DNA from 3 places in the Exiguobacterium sp. BMC-KP genome. Region 3 is predicted to be linked to each of the others. Evidence: riboswitches for the same ligand, from Rfam matches in the RefSeq annotation. Region 3 holds a riboswitch; each other region holds the start of a gene.

Region 1 (7,310 bases), on a different contig from region 3:
ACATGGTCGTACGCTTCTTTTGATCCACCCGGCATGATCGCAGGACCGGTCCGTGCACCGACTTCACCACCCGATACGCCGACGCCGATGTATTCGATCCCGTGGCGTTGTAGTTCATCAAAACGACGCTCTGTATCGAGGAAGTGCGAGTTCCCACCATCCATGATGATATCACCTGTTTCGAGATGCGGAAGTAATGATTCGATGACCGAATCAATCGCGCTACCAGCCGTAACCATCATGAAAATTTTACGCGGGCGAGCGAGTGACTGAACGAATGCTTCAATGTCGTAGTACGGATGGAGTGGTAATCCTTCATCATGTGCGACGAGATCATCCGTTAAATCACGTGTGTAGTTATAGATGGCGACTTCTTCTTGATGACTCGCCATGTTCAATGCTAAGTTGCGGCCCATGACACCAAGACCGATGACTCCAATAGAATGTTGCATAAGTAGAACGACTCCTTTTTTTAGACGACGAGGCTGAGGAGAAGAACGAAACCAAGTCCACAAACGGAAATGATCGTCTCAAGCACAGTCCATGTCGCAAACGTTTCTTTTAATGATAATCCGAAATACTCTTTAAACATCCAGAAACCAGCATCGTTGACGTGTGAAGCGATCAGACTACCTGCACCAGTCGCGAGAACGACGAGCGCTAAGTTGACGTCGGATTGCTCAAGTAGCGGAATGACGAGACCTGCCGTTGATAGGGCAGCGACTGTCGCGGAACCGAGTGAGATCCGCAGAATCGCAGCGATCAACCAAGCGAGTAGAATCGGAGATAACGCTGATCCTTCAAATAATTGGGCGACGTATTTCCCGACACCACCATCAATCAAGACTTGCTTGAATGCACCGCCACCACCGATGATCAATAGCATCATCCCGATTTGGGCGATCGCCGTCGTACAAGATTCCATGACCGATTGCATCGGAATCTTGCGGGCGATTCCCATCGTGTAGACCGCGACGAGTAGTGAAATCAACATCGCCGTTGAAGCGTTCCCGATGAATTCAATCGCTGAGATGACACTGTTTTCACCCCAACCGAGTGTTTCTTGTAAAAGTGTGAAGATTGTTGCGATCGACATTAAGAGGACCGGTAGCATCGCAGTGAAGACACTGATGCCGAAGCCTGGTGTCTCTTCTAAATCAAATTCTTTTTGTTCCCCGAGTGACGCGATGTTTCCTGTCCGTGTAAACGATTCAGGTACGAGTCGTTTCGCGATTTTCGTAAAGACTGGACCGGCGATGATGACGGTTGGAACAGCAACGATGAAACCATACAATAAGACTTCCCCGATATTTGCTTTATACTCCCCAGCAATGACGGTCGGACCTGGGTGAGGTGGTAAGAATCCGTGCGTGACGGATAGGGCAGCGACCATCGGAATCCCGAGATATAAGATCGAGACACGAAGTTGACGTGAAATCGCAAAGACGATTGGAATCAACAGAACGAGGCCGACTTCGAAGAAGAGTGCGATCCCGATGATGAACGAAGCGACGACGACTGCCCATTGGATGTTCTTTTCCCCGAATCGTGCAACAAGTGTCATGGCGATTCGCTGCGCCCCCCCGGCGTCAGCGATCAGCTTTCCAAGCATGGCACCAAGACCAAAGATCAGTGCTAGGTGACCGAGCGTTCCTCCGATACCAGCTTCGATCGTTTTGACGATCTGATCGAGCGGCATGCCGAGTAACAGTGCAACGCCAAAGGACACGATGATGAGTGAGACGAACGTATTTAATTTCAACCCCATGATGAGAACGAGCAACGCAACGATCCCAATTCCTACGATGACTAAAGGCATGATGACTTCCCCCAAAAGATTAAGTTAGTTTTCTTCTTGAATCAAGCTCCGTTGATACGCAGCAATCCGTTTATGATCCGCGGACAATGTCCGCGCCAAGCTAATGAAGATCGGTAATAACTGACGGTATTCATGCATCGCTTCTTCATTTGGTACATGGCGATGTGTTTCCCCAATCATCTCGGAGACGACTTCGAACGAATCGACTTCCCCAGTCGCGTACAGTCCGAGAATACAAGCACCGAGACATGAACTTTCAAAACTTTCCGGAATGACGACTTCCGATTCAAAGATGTCCGCCATCATTTGGCGCCAGACTTCAGAACGAGCAAAGCCACCCGTCGCCTGAATCCGTGTCACGGGACCGTCCATGCACTCAATTAGAGCAAGGAAGACGGTATACAGATTGTAGATGACACCTTCAAGTGCTGCCCGGATCATATGCTCTTTTTTGTGCGAGAGCGTCAAACCGAAGAATGAACCACTGACATCCGGATTCCAAAGCGGTGCTCGTTCACCGGACAAGTAAGGGTGGAACAACAGTCCATCAGATCCCGGACGGACGCGCTCGGCAATCTTCGTCAGGACAGCGTACGGATCGATGCCGAGACGTTTCGCTGTCTCGACTTCTGCTGAAGCGAGTTCATCTCGGATCCACCGTAAAACCATTCCACCGTTATTGACAGGTCCGCCGATGACCCAGTGGTCTTCGGTCAGGGCGTAACAGAACGTCCGTCCTTTTTCATCGGTCTGCGGTCGATCAATGATCGTCCGGATAGCACCGCTTGTTCCGATTGTGATCGCAATTTCCCCCTTGCGAATCGCGTTGACACCTAAGTTAGAAAGGACACCGTCACTGGCACCGACTAAAAATGGTGTATCAACGGACAGTCCCATTTGTCGTGCATAATCGGCATTCAGTCCGGTGCATGACGTCGTCGTCGGTACAGGTTCCGATAAATAGCTCGCATCGATTCCGGCGACGTGTAACGCGCCCGTATCCCAGGCTAATTCATGAATATTGAAGAGACCTGTTGCTGAAGCGAGAGAATGATCGATGACATATCTGCCGAATAGTCGTTGGAAAACGAATTCCTTGATCCCGATATATTTTTTCGTCTGAGCATGGAGTTCCGGACGATCTTCGACGAGCCAACTGATTTTACTGAGCGGTGACATCGGATGAATCGGTGTACCGGTCCGATGATAAATCGACAGACCGTACTGTTCCTTAATTTTGTTCGACCATGCTTCACTCCGACTGTCCGCCCACGTGATACAGGCAGTCAATGGTTGGTGTTGTGCGTCCATTGCAATCAAACTGTGCATGGCACTGCTGAATGCGACGAACTTCGGTGGCATGCTCGGATGACGTTTTGTGATCAAGCGGATCGATTCGAGTACGGCATCAAAAATTTCTTCCGGATCTTGTTCTGCCGTCGAACGATTCGGCGTATGGAGTGGATAACCGACATTCGTTTGTCCGATGACCTCTCCTTTTGTCGTAAATAAGACCGCCTTCGTGCTCGTCGTTCCGATATCGACGCCTAACATGTATTCAGTCATGTGAATCGACTCCTTTCGACATCATTTGTTGCGTTTTCCAGAGATCTTCGACTTCCTGGACATCATCAAAGTTCTGATGCAAGGAAGCGACCATCCGTTCACGATCTCCTGTCTCGATCGCTTCGATGTACAGGGCGTGGTTCGCGAGGATGCGTTCGAAGTCTTCGATGTCTTCCTCGAATCGTACCCGCATCGATAGGAGGATGAAACTTTCCATGACCGGTTTAAGGTTTTGCCAAATCATACTGACATACCCGTGGTCAATCGAGCGAATGATTGTTTCGTGAAACAGCACATCTTGGAATGAAAATTCATCGGCATCCTTATATTTAATAGCGACCTTCATCATTTCGAGAATTTTGCTGAGTTCACGAACGAGCTCCGATCGTTCGATCTTGACGAGTCGCTCAAAGACGAACGTCTCGATGAGCAGCCGGACATCATAGATTTCCTGGATATCGCGCTCGGATAAACCGACGACGACCGCCCCCATCCGTTCCAATCGAATCAACTGTTCGGATGCAAGGATCTTTAACGCATCACGGATGGGTGAGCGACTAACGGAAAAGTCAGAGGCTAACTTGTTTTCAGATAAAATGGTACCGCTTTCAATACTTCCTGAAATGATGCGCATCCGTAGCTCGTATGCAACACGATCGCCAGCGGAAGCTTTTGATAACCATTTCAAGGGATATAACAGTTCTGACATGGAATCACCTGATTTCTAAAGTGAGTATACTTGTATACAAGTTAGTATAAACGTTTTTTTCTGAAATGCAAACGCTTAACTTAAATTTTAGTGATTCAAGCAGGAATCAGGAAAATCGTTTTCGATATGTTAGGGTGAAGAAGTAAGTGACGTGTAGAACAAATAAGGAGGAGATCGTACATATGCATATTTTAGTCGTAGGTGCAGGGGCAGTCGGAGGATATTTCGGAGGTCGTCTTGCTGAAAAAGGTGAACAGGTGACATTCCTCGTTCGTCCGAAACGTTATGAACAGCTACAAAAAACAGGACTGCAAATCACTAGTCCTCACGGTGATATCACGATCACGCCTCAGTTAGTGACGCACGACATGCGACCGGATCATACATTCGACGTCGTCTTGCTTTCGACGAAGGCTTATCACTTAGATGACGTATTGAAGGATCTTGCGCCATTCGTTTCGGAGGATACATATATCATTCCGTTATTAAACGGGATGCAACATATTCGCCGGTTAACAGAAGTCTTCGGAGAAGATCGAGTGCTCGGTGGTCTTTGCTTCATTGAATCGACGCTTGATACAGAAGGGCGTATTGTACAGACAAGTCCGTCACACCGGCTGTTATTTGGTTCACGGATCGGTAAACCAACAGCTCGTCTGGAGGAAATTGCAACACGTTTTGCGAAAGCAAAGGCGCCGATGGCGTACTCAACGCACATCATGGATGACATGTGGCAAAAATATCTGTTCATTTCGACATTCGCTGGCGTGACGACACTATTTCGCTCTGCCATCGGTCCGATTCGGCAAGAACCTGTCGGGCGTCAGATGATCATAGACGTCATGAAGGAATCGAAACAGGCAATGGAAGAACAGGGTGCGGTCTTCAATGATGATGTAGAAGCTGTACTGATGAAACAAATGAATGCAATGGAAGATAAGATGAAATCGTCGATGTTGCGGGATATGGAAAAAGGTCAACGAGTAGAAGTTGATCACTTTTTTACTACTTTACTAAAAACAATGTCTCAACGTCATCTTCAACTCATCGAGTCAAATTTAGGAATCTATCAAAAAAATCAAGAAATGCATGTTGACTGAATTATCTGCATTCTGATATGGTTAGGAACAATTACATACTTATCCAGAGAGGTGGAGGGACTGGCCCTATGAAACCTCAGCAACAGGTCGAAAGATACTGTGCTAATTCCTGCGGGTGCTGCACCCGATCGATAAGATTTCCGAATTGTCGACCGACGCATCCGTGAGGATGCGTTTTTTGTTTGAAATAGGTGGAATGAGGAGGAAATGGATTCATGAAAACGAGCGGGGCTTTTCGACGAAAGATGGAATCACGTCATCTGATCATGCTGTCGTTAGGTGGTGTTATTGGAACAGGATTATTTTTAAGTACGGGTTATACATTGGAACAAGCAGGGCGCGTCGGAACGATTCTGTCTTACTTAATTGGGGCCGTCGTCGTTTATCTCGTCATGTTAAGTCTCGGTGAACTGGCTGTACATATGCCGGAAACTGGTTCATTCCATAAATACGCGACAAAGTATATCGGACCCGGCACAGGTTATACAGTGGCTTGGCTCTACTGGCTGACGTGGACGGTCGCCCTCGGTTCAGAATTCACGGCAGCAGGCATTTTGATGCAGCGTTGGTTCCCATCCGTTCCTGTCTGGGTGTTCAGTGCATTATTCGCTACGATGATCCTTGGTATTAACGTTTTGAAGGTCCGTGTCTTTGCTGAAGTCGAATTTTGGTTCTCCGCTATTAAGGTCGTAACGATCATTGCTTTCATTTTACTTGGTGCAGGAGCCATCGTCGGCTTCATTCCACTGCAAGATGGTAGTCCAGCCCCATTCTTTTCTTCGTTAACCGAAGGTGGATTGTTCCCGAATGGCGCTTTCGTCATCTTCATGACGATGCTCGCAGTGAACTTTGCTTACTCGGGCACAGAATTAATTGGTGTAGCAGCGGGTGAAGCAGTCGATCCGAAACGGACGATTCCGCTTGCAATCCGGACGACGATTCTACGATTGGTTCTCTTTTTCGTTGGTACGATCATCGTATTAGCCGTCTTGTTGCCAACGGAAGGAAAGGGCGTACTCGAAAGTCCATTTGTAGCCGTATTTGAACGGATCGGTATTCCCTACGCAGCAGACGTGATGAACTTTGTCATTTTGACGGCGATCTTATCGGCAGCGAACTCGGGACTTTACGCGGCCTCACGGATGCTTTGGTCGCTTGCGAACGAACGGATGATTCCGCGCTTCTTCGCCCAGGTGACGCCAAGCGGAGTTCCACTTCGAGCTGTATTGTTCAGCATGCTCGGTGGAGGACTTGCCTTGCTGTCTAGCATCTATGCAGCAGGAAGTGTCTATATCGCGCTCGTCTCGATTTCCGGACTTGCTGTCGTCGTCGTCTGGATGAGTATCAGCGTTGCGCAATATCGCTTCCGGAAACAATTCCTCCGCGAAGGGCATACGGTCGACGAATTGGTCTATCGTACACCACTGTTTCCATTCGTACCGATTGCAGCCTTCGTTGTCTGTTTGATTTCCCTAATTGGGATCGGATTTGATCCGACACAACGTATTGCTTTGTACTGCGGTATTCCATTCATCGTGATCTGTTATGTCGTTTATGCGTTCACGAATTCTTCTCAGAAACGGAGTGTTGAAGATGTCCCGAATCAAAAATCCAGTTGACCAACGATTACAGAAAGTTCCCTTCCTGATTTTAGATGGAGCGCTTGCGACCGAACTCGAACAAAAGGGATTTGACCTGAACGATCCGCTCTGGTCAGCGCGTCTCTTGATCGAAGCACCAGAACAGATTGAGCGTGTCCATAACGATTACTTCGAAGTAGGTGCCGATGTCGCGATCACCTCAAGCTATCAAGCAAGTATCGAAGGGTTCAAGCAACGTCACATCACAACCGAGGAAGCAGAGAAACTGATCCGACAAACGGTCACTCTTGCGCAAGACGCACGGACGCGTAGCGGAAAGAATGCCGCACTAATCGCGGGATCTGTTGGTCCTTATGGTGCCTACTTAGCAGATGGATCTGAATATCGCGGTCATTATGGTGTGTCAGCTGATGTGCTAGAAGCCTTCCACAGACCGCGGATCGAAGCATTGATTGAAGCGGGTGCGGATCTGCTGGCGTTCGAGACGATTCCGTCACTTGAGGAAGCTGTCGTGT
Region 2 (7,310 bases), on a different contig from region 3:
CAAGCAAAACGATACCCAGGATTCCTAATATTCCAATGAGTACTTGCGGCATAATGAACGATCCTCCTGTTAGTAGTATCTAGTCTTATTTAAACATAGTTCATACGAATTTCGTCAGGAAAAGTTTCCCGTCCCACATTCCGCACGGTATACTGTAGAAAAATCGTAAGCGATCAAGGGAGGGCAATTTTTTCATGAAAACCTTTAAATTATGCACATTACGCATTTTAATGGATGAATCCGGGCGCGATACAACGATTCCTGTCGCCATTCAGGACGGGTTGACGGTCAGCACCGAACAGACAGCACAATGGGTTGCAGAAATCGTCGTACCCTCTAGCGATCAGCCAATCGTCGATGAATTGTTCACAAAACATTTACGTGCTTTAATTGAAATCACGATCTCACGACCTGATAATGATCCTGCTGCGATGATCGTCACGCCCCTTGAACGGACTGCCTTAAGCGAACACGTCTCGTATGTCTTCACCGGTAAGATGGTCATGATGAAGAATGATTTATCCGAATCAATCTTACGCGAAGTCGTCGAGGACGGATTCGCCGGCGAGGAGCTCGTCCAAGAGTACAAGGATCGTCGTTCAAAACGTGGCGCGCATATTACGAGCATTGCGAAGGAAACATTCAAACAGTATTTAGCAGAACATCCGGAAGCACCGATTTCTTAAGGTTTCTCAACTTCATCCGTGATGTGATCCGCTACATTAATTCGATCAATCGTATAGTGATCCGTATAGTGGATATAATTCGCACACGCGTTTTTTAACGGTGTCCGGTAACTGAACGTCTCATCAATCGATGATAAGGCTGCCTTGATCGTATGTGAATGACAAACGATTAAGATGCGTTTGCCCTCATGCACTCGCGTCACTTCCTGTAACGCTTCGAACACGCGGTCCTGAATCGCTTGTTCCGTCTCAAGACCCGGAACGAGGTTCGTATCGTTCGCTTGAACCGCTTCATAAATCGCTGCGACCGGCTCACCGGAAGCTGCACCAAACTCGCGTTCAACGAGTCGGTCATCCGTCGCTGTGATCGTCAATCCGACAGCACGACCGATGATTTCAGCTGTCTCAACGGCACGCGATAACGGGCTTGCTAATAAGACATCCCACTCCTCATTTGCTAGATAAGCGGCGCTTAGCTCCGCTTGTCTTCTTCCTGTTGCATTCAATGGAATATCTTCTCTTCCTTGGATCCGTTCATTTAAGTTCCAATCCGTCTGACCATGCCGCACTAAACAAATTTCAGTCATGTCTCTGTCTCCTTCATTCAAGAAATATGACTGATTGTATCATGTTTTTCACTTGAAAGTTGTCGCGGTGGCAATAACAACACCTGACAGGTGAATCGTTCAATTCGTTCGAGCAGTCGCTCAATCTTTAATGGATTTTCGGTCTGTGCAAAACTAGCAAGTGAGTGGGTACCATTCGGAAAAGAAAACAAACGGACATCCGCTCCTACATCGGCTCCCTTCTCAACGAAATGGAGCGCTTGTGAAAAGGGAACGATTGGATCTTTTTTGCCATGCAGGAGCATGATTGGTGGGGCGTCTGATGAGAGATGCGTCACGGGTGAAACGTGGGTCATAAGTTTGCGCCATTCTTCCCGTCCACCTTTATAAAACTTAATGTGAGCGATCCAAGTCTGAATGAAATTAAACAATAAAAAATTCGTCGGTGGATATAAAGCGATGACACCACTGATCAATGGCATGTGTCCTTCATCGCGCTCCCCGACGAAAGCAGTTGGAGCAAGTGCCGTCGTCAGCATAAGTGCAGCTCCGGCTGAGTCTCCCCATACCATCATTCGTCCTCTTAGAATACGGAGATCCTCTGCTTCCTTGTTTAAAAAGCATAGCGCATCCCGTACATCCTCCAAGTTATCCGGAAAATAACTGCCGTCTTCGAACAAACGATAATCGATACTACAAACGGCAACTCCGAGTTCAAGTAGGCGATCAACGATTGGGCTAAAGCAGAACATGTCCTCGCGCTCACCACGAACGAATGCGCCACCATGCGCGTAGATTGCGACCGGAAACGGTCCTTCTCCTGGCGGATAATAGAGATCGAGTTGTAAGGTGCGGTCTCCCACTTGTTTGTAGGTGAGCGTCCGCGGTGCGAGTTGTTTTTCTGTGAGTGGCAAGGCGGGTTCAGTCCATCGAAGCAGTGCCCCATAATTGTTCCAAATGCTTGCTCCCGCTGCTGCCGTCGTCAATAATGCAGCTCCCCCCATTAGCCATGCAGTTTCACGTTTCACTTGATCACCTCCAATAAGACGTACCAGTTTCTTCACTTTATTACTCTTTTACCCCGTTTTAAAAGAAGTCGAACGTCTCGGTATTCCTACTTGACGCCTCCCGTACGTTCCGCTATAGTGAAAAAGTCCAAATCGGAACAATTACGTTTTAAAAACGGAGGTAACACATAATGAAAAAAGTCATTCCCGCTCTAACGGTCGCATTTGCGAGTGCAAGTCTCCTCGCAGCTTGCGGCTCAAACAGCGATTCGTCGACTTCAAATAACAAACAGACAGAAGTTTATACATCAACGTTCGCAACCGCTGCTATTGCTCGTGAAATCGGCGGTGATCAAGTCAGCGTCAAGATGATCGTCCCACCTGGAGCAGACCCTCACTCTTATGAACCCACCTCAAAGCAACTCACTGAAATCGCTAAAGGTGACCTATTCCTCTTGACAGGTACGACACTCGAACCGTATTCGAAAAAAATCCAAGAGAGCTTAAAAGGCACGGACGTCCGTTTCATTGAGACGAGTAAAGACGTTACCTTACTAGAATCGGATGCTACGCTTCACGCTCATGAAGAAGAAGGACATGATGATCACGCAACGGATGAACATGCGCATGAAGAAGAAGGACATGATCATGGAAAATATGATCCACACGTCTGGCTCGATCCTATCAACGCGAAAGCAATGGCACGTTCGATTACAATTGCTCTATCAAAAGAAGCACCAAAAGATAAAGCAACATTCGAGAAAAACTTAGAAGCCTTCGACCAACAAGCTGATGAGTTAGACGAACAATTCAAGCAAGCCGTCGCTGACGGATCGAAAAAAGAATTGCTTGTCACGCATGCCGCTTATGGTTATCTTGCAGAACGGTACGGATTTACGCAACTTCCAATCGCCGGAATTTCTCCTTCCGATGAACCCTCACAAAAGCAACTGGCTGCTTTAGTGAAAGAAGCACGCATGCATGATTTGAAATATATCGCATTCGAAGAGACTGTTTCCCCGAAGGTCGCGCGCGTCATCCAAAAAGAAATCGGAGCTGAATCCGTGACGATTCATAACCTAGAGTCGGTCACGAAAACGCAACAAAACAGTTCTTATTTCAAATTGATGGAAGAAAACGTCCAGACATTGAAACAAGCACTTCAGTAAAGTACAGTTGACACGCGTTACTCAATGCGGTACGGTAAGAAACGTGTTTTACAACAATTGAATGACTTCTTTTTATCGCGAGAAACGGAGGGACTGGCCCGATGATGTTTCGGCAGCGGACGATTTGATTCGTACTGTGCCAAATCCAGCAAGCGAAAGCTTGAGAGATAAGAAGAGCGTCTTTATTTTATAAAGACCTCCTTCTTTCTTGCGAAGGGGTCTTTTTTTGTATTTTTGAGAAACGAGGTGTCAACAATGAATGAAACGATTACGCCTAACAAATGGGCACTGCTTCCTCTCGTCGTATTCCTGGTCCTCTTTATCGGTGCCGGAATCTTTTATGACGACTTTTACAAATTCCCGATTCTTATCGCCGCTTTGATCGCTTTAATCTTTGCTGCAATCACAACGAAAGGGAGTATCAACCAGACCGTCGAACGGATTGCGACTGGTGCCGGGAATCCTGATATCATGATCATGGTCTTCATCTTCTTATTAGCCGGTACGTTTTCTGGTACTGCAGAAGCGATCGGTGCAATCGATGCAACCGTTAATGCTGCCTTGACGTTCTTGCCTCCCTCGCTCCTCATGAGTGGTCTGTTCATCATCGCCGCCTTCATTTCGATGGCAATGGGAACATCAACTGGAACGATTGCTGCACTTGCTCCCATCGCCTTCGGTATTCATGAAGCGACAGGTATCAATGTTGCCATCGCAGCGGCAGCTGTCGTTGGTGGATCGATGTTCGGAGATAACTTGTCATTCATTTCCGATACGACGATTGCTGCCGTTCGGACACAAAAAACGAACATGCGCGATAAATTCCGAACGAACTTCATGATCGTTCTCCCGGCTGCCATCTTGACGGTCATCCTACTCGCATTCGTGTCTGGTTCTGGTGACGTCGTCGAAGCAAAAGCATTCGAGTTCTATAAATTGATTCCGTACCTTGCCGTCATCGTACTAGCGATCTTTGGCGTCAACGTCATTCTTGTTCTCATCGGTGGTACGTTACTCACCGGCATCATCGGTATGATCGACGGTAGCTTCGGCTTAAGTGGATTCGTCCTCTCGATGTCCGAAGGGATGTTAGGAATGGCTGAGATTTCAATTTTGACACTCCTCATGGGTGGTCTCGTCAGCTTGATTACGTTCAACGGCGGAATTGCTTTCTTAAAAGAGACGCTGACACGCAAGATTTCACAACGTCGTGGTGCTGAATTCAGTATGGCAGCACTCGTCAGCGCAACAAACCTTGCGACGGCAAACAATACGATCTCGATTTTGGTCGCTGGACCACTAGCAGCTGAAATAGCAGATACGTATGAAGTTGATCGTAAGAAATCGGCGAGTATCCTCGATATCTTCTCTTGTGGTATTCAAGGCATCATCCCGTATGGAGCACAGCTTTTGATTGCAGCGGAGTTGACGAAGACGGCTTCTCCTGAACTGATTCCGTATCTGTTCTATCCGTTCCTACTCTTCATTTGTGGATCAATCGCCATCTTCTTCGGATTCCCACGCATGAAAAAGACATCGACGAAGCAAGAAAAAATTTCTTCTTAATCGACAACAGGTCCGATCGTCATGATCGGACCTGTTTTTATTATTTTTTCTGCTTTGCTTGTCTTTCTAAAATCAAATAGGCGATTGCCGGAAGTGGAAATTGAACGAGTCCAGCTCCTCCCCAAACCCATGGATTACGTCCTGACTTTCGAGCACTGAGAAACAGACTAACTGCTTGTGTGACCAACAAGGCACCAATACTGAGCCAAGCTCCCTTTGATAACTTTTTATTCTTTTGAGCCATCTTTTCTCCCCCTCTTTCTGACATACGGTCAGATTTTATGAATTCTCTTCTATTTTACCGCATTCTATTTCTCCATGAGCATGGAAACGGACGTCTTCGTTCGTTCATGCTAAACTAAACGAGCAAATCTAAAACTATGTTTTATGAGGAGGAGTAACACATGCAATACGCAAAACTTTCAAATGGTATTACGATTCCCCAAATCGGATTCGGTGTCTGGCAAGTAGATGAAGAGACAGAAGCACCTGCTGCTGTCGCTGAAGCACTACGCGTCGGCTATCGTCACATTGATACAGCTGCTGTATACAAAAACGAGCGCGGTGTCGCAAAAGGAATCAAGGAAAGCGGCGTGAAACGTGAGGATCTCTTCTTAACGTCAAAAGTCTGGAACGATGATATTCGTGCCGGTCGGACGAAGGAAGCATTCGCAGAATCGCTCGAACGTCTCGAAACAGATTATCTTGACCTCTACCTGATCCACTGGCCGGTCGAAGGCTATATCGAAGCGTGGAAAGCGATGGTTGAACTATATGAAGCAGGCAAGATCAAAGCGATCGGTGTCTCGAACTTCAAGGAACATCACCTCGATACATTGGCAGAAGAGGGCTTGATGGCACCAATGATCAACCAAGTCGAGTTGCATCCACAATTGCCGCAACACGAACTGCACGAATACTTGCAAGATCACAACATCCAAGTCGAAGCATGGAGCCCACTCATGCAAGGGAAATTCCTCGAAATCAACGATTTCAAGGAAATCGCAGAGAAGCACGGCAAGACACCTTCACAAGTCGTCTTACGTTGGCACCTCGACAACGGCATCGTCGCTCTTCCGAAATCCGTTACACCTGAACGCATTGCGGAAAACTTCGACGTCTTTGATTTCCAACTCGATGCAGATGATCTTGAGAAAATTGATCGTCTAGCAACAGACGTCCGCCTCGGACCGGACCCGGACGAAATCGATTTTTAAGTTAAAGGTTACTATAAAAGAGATGAACTTCAGTGTGAGAACATCTTGATTCATATGAATGAAGAGACCCGTTTCCAGTCCACGACTTGGAAGCGGGTCTCTTTTTATCGGTTGAGCTGATCATACGTAATAAATCAATATCGTATCTTCTGCTTCTTCCGCCTTCTGAAAATAGGCACGAAGATCAGCAAACTGTTCCCAGACATCCTCGAATTCTCCAGGTGTCCCGGCTTCATCATGAATCGAAGCGAGTGCCCGTTGATCGAAATTGCGCATCACTTCAGCGGAAATGATCAGAAGCGGTAAAGGAAGAATGCCGACGATTGCCGCTTTTTCTTCGTTGACGATCAACTCTTCGCCAACGATTGCTCGACCAAGATTATAGTGCGTGTTCTGATCGATATAGATATCGATTTGATTCATTAAATGGTAGATGGCGTTCGTCTGTTCGAGAGCAAATAATTGTTCATGATCGGGTTGTGTCTCATGAATGAATAAAATCCAGTCCATGATGATGTGGGGATCGTTTCCGAACGACTCCCAGACCGCATCTGTGACGCGGACGAAATGTACGTTTTCCATTCTCCCCCTCCCTTCTGTACTCTGTATTCCCTTTTTAAATTCGTTCTATACAAAAAAAAGAGCCAGATTTCTCTGACTCTCTTCTCTTATATCGCTTGTTCATCTTTTTCTGATTCCTGCCATGCTTCAAGCGTATCTTTCCCTGGCAAATTTGGAATCGAATCCGCATAGAATCGTGGCTCTTTTCCAGCTTTTCGTTGCCCGACATAATCTTCGAGCGCCAGTTTCGCGATTTTTGAAAGACGGAAGATCGCATACAGATTGACGACAGCCATCAGTCCCATGAAGATATCTGCTAAAGCCCAAACAAGGCTCGCCGATTCGACGAGGGATCCGAAAACGATCATTGCAAGCACGATTACTCGATACATCGTGATGATTTTCTTATCTTCACGGATGAAGTTAATGTTCGATTCACCATAGTAATAGTTTCCGACGACGGAACTAAACGCAAAGAGGAAAATCGCGAGTACCATAAAACCTGTCGCAAGCGATCCGACTTGTGACGAAAGCGCTC
Region 3 (7,310 bases):
GACGGATGACGCCTTCATCCGCCGTTTCCGCTCCGGATAAGACTTTCATCAGCGTCGACTTACCGGCACCATTCGCACCAACGAGCGCATGAATCTCACCGGATTTCACTTCAAACGAGACCTGTTTTAAGGCTTGCACTCCCGGAAACGCCAGTGAAATCCCGGTCATCTCCAGGTGATGATTGATAGACGTCATTGTTTTTTATGGACGTCACGCAACCGGTCCATCCACGGCTCATTGAATTTGTCCGACGTACTCCATCCTTTGATGATCGTATCGAGATTGTACATCGTTGTGTCCTGCTTCAATGCCTTCTGCTCAACGAGTTTCGCATCGAGGTCAAAGCTATCTGGCGTCTTCTCTCCGGCGATTTTCTTAGCCAGTAATCGCATGTCCGTTTGTCCAATCAAGAACGGATCCACCGCACTCGTCGAGACCCAGTTACTGCCTTTTTCACGCATCAGATTGATATCCTGATTCGAAACATCGATCGAGATCAGCGGGATTTCTTGACGTTTATTATCCTTGAGCGATTTGTAAGCCCCTTTTGCAACTTCATCCCACGCTCCCCAGACGGCGTCAATGCTTCCTTTCGGATATTTCGCGAGGATGGCATTCATCTTCGTTGCGATATCGCCTTGGACATCTTGGAAGTTCGTCGGTCCGACTGTCTCAAGCGTTTTGATTTTGCCGTCTGCTTCGTATGTCTTATAGATTTCCTGACGACGATCGAGCGGGGCAAAACCTGGTCCGAACCAGAGTTTGATGACACGGACCGGCTTCTTGTCCGTCACCTTCGTCACTTCATCAAGCGATAGCTTCGCGAGCTGATGATCGTTTTGGAATGTTTCCGTCACGCCTTTTAGAGATGCCCCTTTTTTCTTCGTGACCGTATCGAACGTCACGACCTTCAGTCCTTTATCGACAGCTGGTTTGATCATGTCATACGCGTAATCTTCCTTGCCGTGCGAGATGATGAGACCATCATAATCTTGCTGAATCGCTTGGGCGACCAGTTCCTTGAACTTGACGTCGTTCCCTTCCGAGATGAACGTACTGACTTTAAAGCCGAGTGCTTCGCCCTCACTTCGTGCGCCATCAAGGAGTTGTTTCGTATGATCATCCGATGCGAGGTTACGAATGACGGCGATCTTGACGTCCGATTGAACCCCTTTTGGTACATCTTTGACGACTTTTGTCGTCGTCGCTTCTCCATTTGCACAAGCCGCTAGTAACAGTGCCGGTGCTAGGACGGCGTAAGCTAATTTTTTCATGAAATATCTCCTTATCCTAAGGGTTGAAGCCCCGTTAATTGTTCGATCGTTTCTTCATTTGGTTGCGTGATGACACCGAGTTCCGTAATGATACCTGTGATCAACGTATGTGGTGTGACATCAAATGCTGGGTTGAAGACAGCGACTCCTGCTGGTGCTGTCGCAACGCCTTGGATCGCCGTCACTTCCTGCGGATCACGCTCTTCGATCTCGATCGCGTCACCGGAAATAAGCGAGAAGTCAAACGTCGAGAGCGGTGCCGCGACGTAAAACGGAATACCGAAAGCTTGCGCGAGCAATGCCAATTGGAACGTCCCGATTTTGTTCGCCGTATCTCCGTTTCGTGTAATCCGGTCTGCCCCGACGATGATTGCATCGATTTGTTTTTCTTTCAGCGTATGAGCGACCATGTTGTCTGTAATTAACGTGACATCAATTCCAGCGCGTTGTAATTCCCATGTCGTCAATCGCGCACCTTGCAAGAGTGGTCGTGTCTCACTCGCAAAAACGGATAACTCGATGCCGCGTTCTTTTGCAATATAAAACGGAGCGAGTGCCGTTCCGTAAGCAGCGGTCGCAATCGATCCCGCATTACAAATCGTCAGGATCCGGTTGCCTGACTGGAACAATTCCAGTGCATGAATCCCGATTTGTCGCGAAGTCTGTGCATCCTGTTCGTATAAGGCGACCACTCGTTTTTCCAACCGTTCGCGGATGTCTTCTACCGACACGCCATCTTGAATGATCGGGTTTAGTTGATTGAGAACATTTCGCAGATTGACGGCTGTCGGGCGTGTCGCGAGTAACGTCGCTGATGTCTCAAGCAAGGCCTGCTTATAGACCGGAAGCGACGTTTCGAGCCGGTACGCTTCCTGAACGAGCACAAAGCCACCGAATAAACTGATCGCAGGTGCTCCCCGAACGCGTAGTTGTTTAATCGCCTCGACCGCTTGCGCAAGGTCGGTGATCACTTCATAGTGTTCTTCCTGTGGTAGACGCGTCTGATCGAGAATCGTCAAGACACGGTCTTCATAACGAATACTTTGGACGAATGTACTCATCGGCTTAACTCCTCCGTTACGTCAAAGTTTCGTAAATCATCAAATGTTCGGCATTCCGTCCGGCGCTTGATTAAAGCGGAGCCTAAACGGAGGGCGTGACGTTTTTGCTCCAGACGTTCCGTTGTTGAAGTGATTGATTCTAGATCAGCGACTGGCGCAAGACCAATCGTCCGCCGAATCAATTCACACCCTGCAAAGCCAAGTGCATCTTGCAAGATCGTGCTCAGCACATCATCAACAAGTCCCGATGTCTGGAACGGTTCGACCGCTTCCCGTTCCCATAAGGCACGGAACGTCGAAGCAAATGTCAGCCAGAACGTATCGATGTCTCGAATTCGCGCATCACGAAGTGCTGGGTAATCCGGATATGCCGCAAAGAATAGATGGGCGATGAATTGTCCGACATCGAATCCGAATGGCCCATAAAAGGCAAATTCCGGATCGATGACTTTCGTTTCCGTTGCCGAGGCGAAGATGCTTCCTGTATGTAGATCACCGTGCAACAAAGCGTCGCCTTTTGTGATGAAAAGGGCTTCAAGTTTCGCGACTTCGCGTTTGAGTGTGTCGTCTGCCCAAAGATGCGCTACTTCTTCTTCAAGCCCGGCTTCAATCTCATTCGTCTCCGCATCATGGAACGGATCCGTGAAGATCAGTTTTTCTGTGATGTCGCACAAGTCTGGATTGTAATACGTTCGGGCAACGCGTTTCTTTTCGACTGGACCAAGTGCAAAGTCCGATGTATGGAATAAAGTCCGGGCGAGATAGGAACCGATATGTTCTGCGAGCAACGGATATTGTTCACCTGCAAGCAGTCCGCTCCGAACGATCGTTAAATGTGAAAGATCTTCCATGACCGTGTACGCTTCTTCATGACTCGCATGAAAGACACGTGGTACGAATGGTACGGCATGTCGCGCGAATTCACGGAGTGCAGATTGCTCAATCCACGCTCGCTCGAGCGATAGCGGCCAGCTTTCCCCAACGACCTTTGCGTACGGTAATGCTTGTTTTAAAATCAACCGATGTTCGCCTTCTCGAATCCGAAAGACGAGGTTAAGATTCCCGTCACCAATTTCTTCTGCTTCGACAGGGCCGTTTCCGATCAGTCCGAGTGTCCGAACACGATCAATCGCGTCCTGTTCTGTAAATGCTTTGTATGTCATGTCAGTTTCCCCCTATGTGGTACACGAAAAAGCGCCTCTTTTCGTCATCGAAAAGAGGCGCAGGAAAGTCACTGCGTCCTCTTATCTCTCAGACGAAACGTCTGTTGGATGTAGCACCGTGCCTAGTGGTCGGTTGCTGCGGCGTCATCGGGCCAATTCCCTCTGCCAACTCGCGATAAGAGTCGTATGTAGTTGTCGTGTGTGATATTGATTTGAATCTTACGCAATCAACTTCCCTGCTGTCAAACTAAAATCGAGGAGAAACAGACATTGTTTTCACGCCATCTATAGAAAGAGTATTTTCAAAAAAATAAATTTTCTAAAAATAGTTTGACAAGTCGTGACTCTCATGTAAAAATTGCAATTAGATTTCACAATTTCATCCAATTCTTATCAAGAGCAGACGGAGGGACAAGCCCTACGATGTCGCAGCAACCGACCTTTTGGCACGGTGCTAATTCTTGCAGCTACTAAGCTGACCGATAAGAGTCCACGTTCGAATCATTCATGGTCTCTTGTCGCTGACAAGGGACCATTTTTTTGTTGAAGGAGGAAAGACATGGCTTATATTACTGCTACTTATCAATTGACTGCCCGTGATCGACTCGAGCAACGCGCTGAACAACTCGCGCTTGGTTTGACGGTCGGTTCTTGGACGGAGCTGAATCATCTTGAACAACAACAACTTGCCTCGTTCAAAGGGGAAGTCGTACATACCGAAGAGCGCGACGGTAACGGATATATCACGATTCGTTACCCAGAACATAACGTGTCGCGTGACTTTTCCGCGATTCTGACGACCGTCTTCGGCAAACTCTCACTCGACGGTGAAATCAAGTTAACGGAATTGCTGTTACCCGATACGTTCACACCAGATTTTCCAGGTGCGAAGTTCGGCATCGAAGGGGTCCGCTCCTTGATTGGTGTCGAAGATCGTCCCTTGTTGATGAGTATTTTCAAAGGCGTCATCGGACGCGATCTATCGTTCCTCCGCGATCAACTCGAAGGACAACTTGCCGGTGGAATCGATCTCGTCAAAGACGATGAGATTCTATACGATAACCCATTGACACCAACGATTGACCGGGCACGCATCGGACGTGAGGTCATCGACGCTCACTTCCACCGGACCGGTAAACGTGCGTTGTATGCGATCACACTTAGTGGTCCCGTCTTTACGCTCAAGGATCAAGCTAAGCGATTGATTGATGCTGGAGCGACCGCTTTCTTACTGAATACCTTCACATACGGACTCGACGTCTTACGTGAACTAGCAAGTGATCCGGAGATTACTGTTCCGATTTTTAATCACCCAGCATATAGTGGCGCGTTGATCGCGAGCCCGAACCATGGTGTTGCAGCTCCTGTCTTACTTGGTACACTACCGCGCGCTGCCGGAGCAGACTTGACGTTATTCCCGTCACCTTACGGCAATGTCGCTTTACCGAAGGATGTCGCCCGTGGCATCGCGGTCGAAGCGACCCGCATCGGTCAGACGAAAGCGATCTTCCCAGTACCTTCAGCCGGTATTCACCCAGGACTCGTCGCCCAACTCGTTCGCGACTTCGGGATCGATTCCGTCATCAACGCCGGCGGTGGCGTGCATGGTCATCCGCAAGGTGCAGCAGCTGGTGTCATTGCTTTCCGTCAAGCACTCGATGCAGCGCTCGCAAATGAATCCCTATCGACGGCAGCATCTCGCCATGAAGAACTACGGATTGCCCTCGACGCTTGGGGGATCAAGTCATGACTGTACGAATTCTTTGTGATTTCGACGGTACGGTGACGACGCAGGATAATATCATCGCGCTCATGCAGGCCTTTGCACCAGCTGATGCCTTCGAACCGTTGAAACGCGGTGTGCTTGACCGAACGTTATCGATTCAGAGTGGTGTCGGGCAGATGTTCGCGCTCTTACCGTCCGACGGTAAAACAGCTTATCTTGATTTCTTGTTAGAACGTGCCGTGATTCGAGACGGCTTCTCAGAGTTACTTCAGTACAGTCGTCGTCAAGGAATCGATTTTTCAATCGTCAGTGGTGGAATGGACTTTTTCGTCGAACCGATCTTAGCGCCATTCCTTGAACAAGAACAGATTTACTGTAACGTCGCCGATTTCAGTGGTCCATTCGTCCATATCGATTGGCCAAACGCCTGCGATGCCCATTGCACGAACGGGTGTGGCTGTTGTAAAACGTCCGTTGCCCGTACATTACGTAAAGACGGTGACGTCATCATCGTCATCGGCGACTCGGTGACGGACTTCGAACTCGCGAAACAAGCGGATTGTGTCTATGCCCGTGATTATCTGATCGCGTTGTGTGAAGAAAACGATATTTCCTATACGCCTTTTGAGACGTTTCACGATATCGTTCATGATTTAGCACGAGCGGAGGTGACGACATGACATTCATGCGACGTTATGAAGAACTACGAGCTGTTAAACAAGAGCTCGCGGCACGCGACTGGTTCCCCGGTACGAGTGGGAACCTCGCCATCCGGACATCTAATGTTCCGGTCGAATTCCTCGTCACAGCAAGCGGAAAAGATAAGCGTCAGACGACTCCTGACGACTTCGTCCATGTCGATGCGACCGGTCAATTGATTGGTGAGCAACCCGGACGTCCTTCTGCTGAGACCTTGCTTCATGTCGAAGTGTTTAATCGGACGGACGCCGGATGTTCCCTGCATGTCCATACGATTGCGAACAACGTCATTTCGGAACTCTATGGCGACCAAGGAAGCGTCACTTTTTCCGGGCAGGAAATCATTAAGGCACTCGGACAGTGGGAAGAAGATGCAACGGTCACGGTACCAATCATTCCGAACCACGCTGACATTCCGACGCTTACTGCTGCTTTTGCGCCGCACGTCACAACAGGTAGTGGCGCCGTTCTGATTCGTAATCACGGGATCACGGTCTGGGCACCGACTGCCTTTGAAGCAAAGAAACACCTCGAAGCTTTCGAGTTTTTATTCAACTATACGTTGACGTTGCAATCATGCCGTCAATCCATCTACTAAAAGGAGGAATCATCTCATGGCAACAGTCTTATTCCAAGAAACAAACACACGGTATACGGATCAAACGGAAGTCGCTGACTTCCTCGCGTCACGCGGTGTTCTTTACGAACAATGGGACGTCTCGAAACTTCCAGCGCATCTCGTCGAGAACTTCACACTGACGGATACGGACAAACAAACGATTCTCGATACGTTTGCTCCAGAAATCAAGGATGTATCAGAGCGCCGTGGGTATCAGACAGCTGATATCATTTCGCTTTCGGACACGACACCGAATCTTGATGAGTTGCTCGTCAATTTCCAAAAGGAACATCATCACACGGATGACGAAGTTCGTTTCATCGTCAGCGGTCACGGTGTCTTTGCCATCAAGGATGAGGAAGTCGGTTATTACAACATCGAACTCAATCCCGGTGATTTGATTTCCGTTCCCGTCAACACACGCCACTACTTTACGCTTCAAGACGATCGTAAAGTCGTCGCCGTCCGAATCTTCGTCACGACAGACGGCTGGGTTCCGATTTATGAAAACGAGACGTCAACGGTCTCTTAATAACGATAAAAGCGGCGACTTTCTTCTATAGGAAGGGAATCGCCGCTTTTTCTTATCTCACAAACATATCACTACATCGACACGTAACCGATATAATGAAGGAAAAGCGATGAGGAAGTGAGCGTCATGCATATTCGTCCCGTAACGGAACACGACTTACCAGCGATTCTCGCCATCTACAATGAAGGCATCGAAGATCGGATCGCAACGCTTGAGACCGACCAAAAGGACTTAT

The links. A riboswitch is a leader RNA that binds a small molecule or an ion and turns the genes downstream of it on or off. The one in region 3 is predicted to bind S-adenosylmethionine.
Region 1: another riboswitch for S-adenosylmethionine. It lies ahead of ADM98_RS01905 (amino acid permease); the one in region 3 lies ahead of mtnK (S-methyl-5-thioribose kinase).
Region 2: another riboswitch for S-adenosylmethionine. It lies ahead of ADM98_RS02755 (Na+/H+ antiporter NhaC family protein); the one in region 3 lies ahead of mtnK (S-methyl-5-thioribose kinase).

The regions. Positions count from the first base shown of each region.
Region 1 covers NZ_LGIW01000012.1:66,003-73,312, forward strand. Annotated here, with positions in the region: gene gnd (decarboxylating NADP(+)-dependent phosphogluconate dehydrogenase) at 1-452, opposite strand, end outside; gene ADM98_RS01885 (GntP family permease) at 473-1,819, opposite strand; gene gntK (gluconokinase) at 1,844-3,385, opposite strand; gene ADM98_RS01895 (GntR family transcriptional regulator) at 3,378-4,094, opposite strand; gene ADM98_RS01900 (ketopantoate reductase family protein) at 4,277-5,194, shown strand; SAM riboswitch class I at 5,231-5,332, shown strand; gene ADM98_RS01905 (amino acid permease) at 5,410-6,813, shown strand; gene mmuM (homocysteine S-methyltransferase) at 6,788-7,310, shown strand, end outside.
Region 2 covers NZ_LGIW01000012.1:242,277-249,586, reverse strand. Annotated here, with positions in the region: gene ADM98_RS02780 (hypothetical protein) at 1-52, opposite strand, end outside; gene ADM98_RS02775 (YwpF family protein) at 195-686, shown strand; gene ADM98_RS02770 (histidine phosphatase family protein) at 683-1,273, opposite strand; gene ADM98_RS02765 (alpha/beta hydrolase) at 1,291-2,280, opposite strand; gene ADM98_RS02760 (metal ABC transporter solute-binding protein, Zn/Mn family) at 2,451-3,428, shown strand; SAM riboswitch class I at 3,498-3,602, shown strand; gene ADM98_RS02755 (Na+/H+ antiporter NhaC family protein) at 3,684-4,994, shown strand; gene ADM98_RS02750 (hypothetical protein) at 5,035-5,238, opposite strand; gene ADM98_RS02745 (aldo/keto reductase) at 5,399-6,211, shown strand; gene ADM98_RS02740 (hypothetical protein) at 6,332-6,793, opposite strand; gene ADM98_RS02735 (alanine/glycine:cation symporter family protein) at 6,880-7,310, opposite strand, start outside.
Region 3 covers NZ_LGIW01000014.1:284,716-292,025, reverse strand. Annotated here, with positions in the region: gene ADM98_RS05420 (sugar ABC transporter ATP-binding protein) at 1-196, opposite strand, end outside; gene ADM98_RS05415 (sugar ABC transporter substrate-binding protein) at 193-1,275, opposite strand; gene mtnA (S-methyl-5-thioribose-1-phosphate isomerase) at 1,287-2,336, opposite strand; gene mtnK (S-methyl-5-thioribose kinase) at 2,333-3,499, opposite strand; SAM riboswitch class I at 3,578-3,681, opposite strand; SAM riboswitch class I at 3,887-3,988, shown strand; gene ADM98_RS05400 (2,3-diketo-5-methylthiopentyl-1-phosphate enolase) at 4,059-5,249, shown strand; gene ADM98_RS05395 (2-hydroxy-3-keto-5-methylthiopentenyl-1-phosphate phosphatase) at 5,246-5,905, shown strand; gene ADM98_RS05390 (methylthioribulose 1-phosphate dehydratase) at 5,902-6,522, shown strand; gene ADM98_RS05385 (1,2-dihydroxy-3-keto-5-methylthiopentene dioxygenase) at 6,539-7,075, shown strand; gene ADM98_RS05380 (arsinothricin resistance N-acetyltransferase ArsN1 family A) at 7,202-7,310, shown strand, end outside.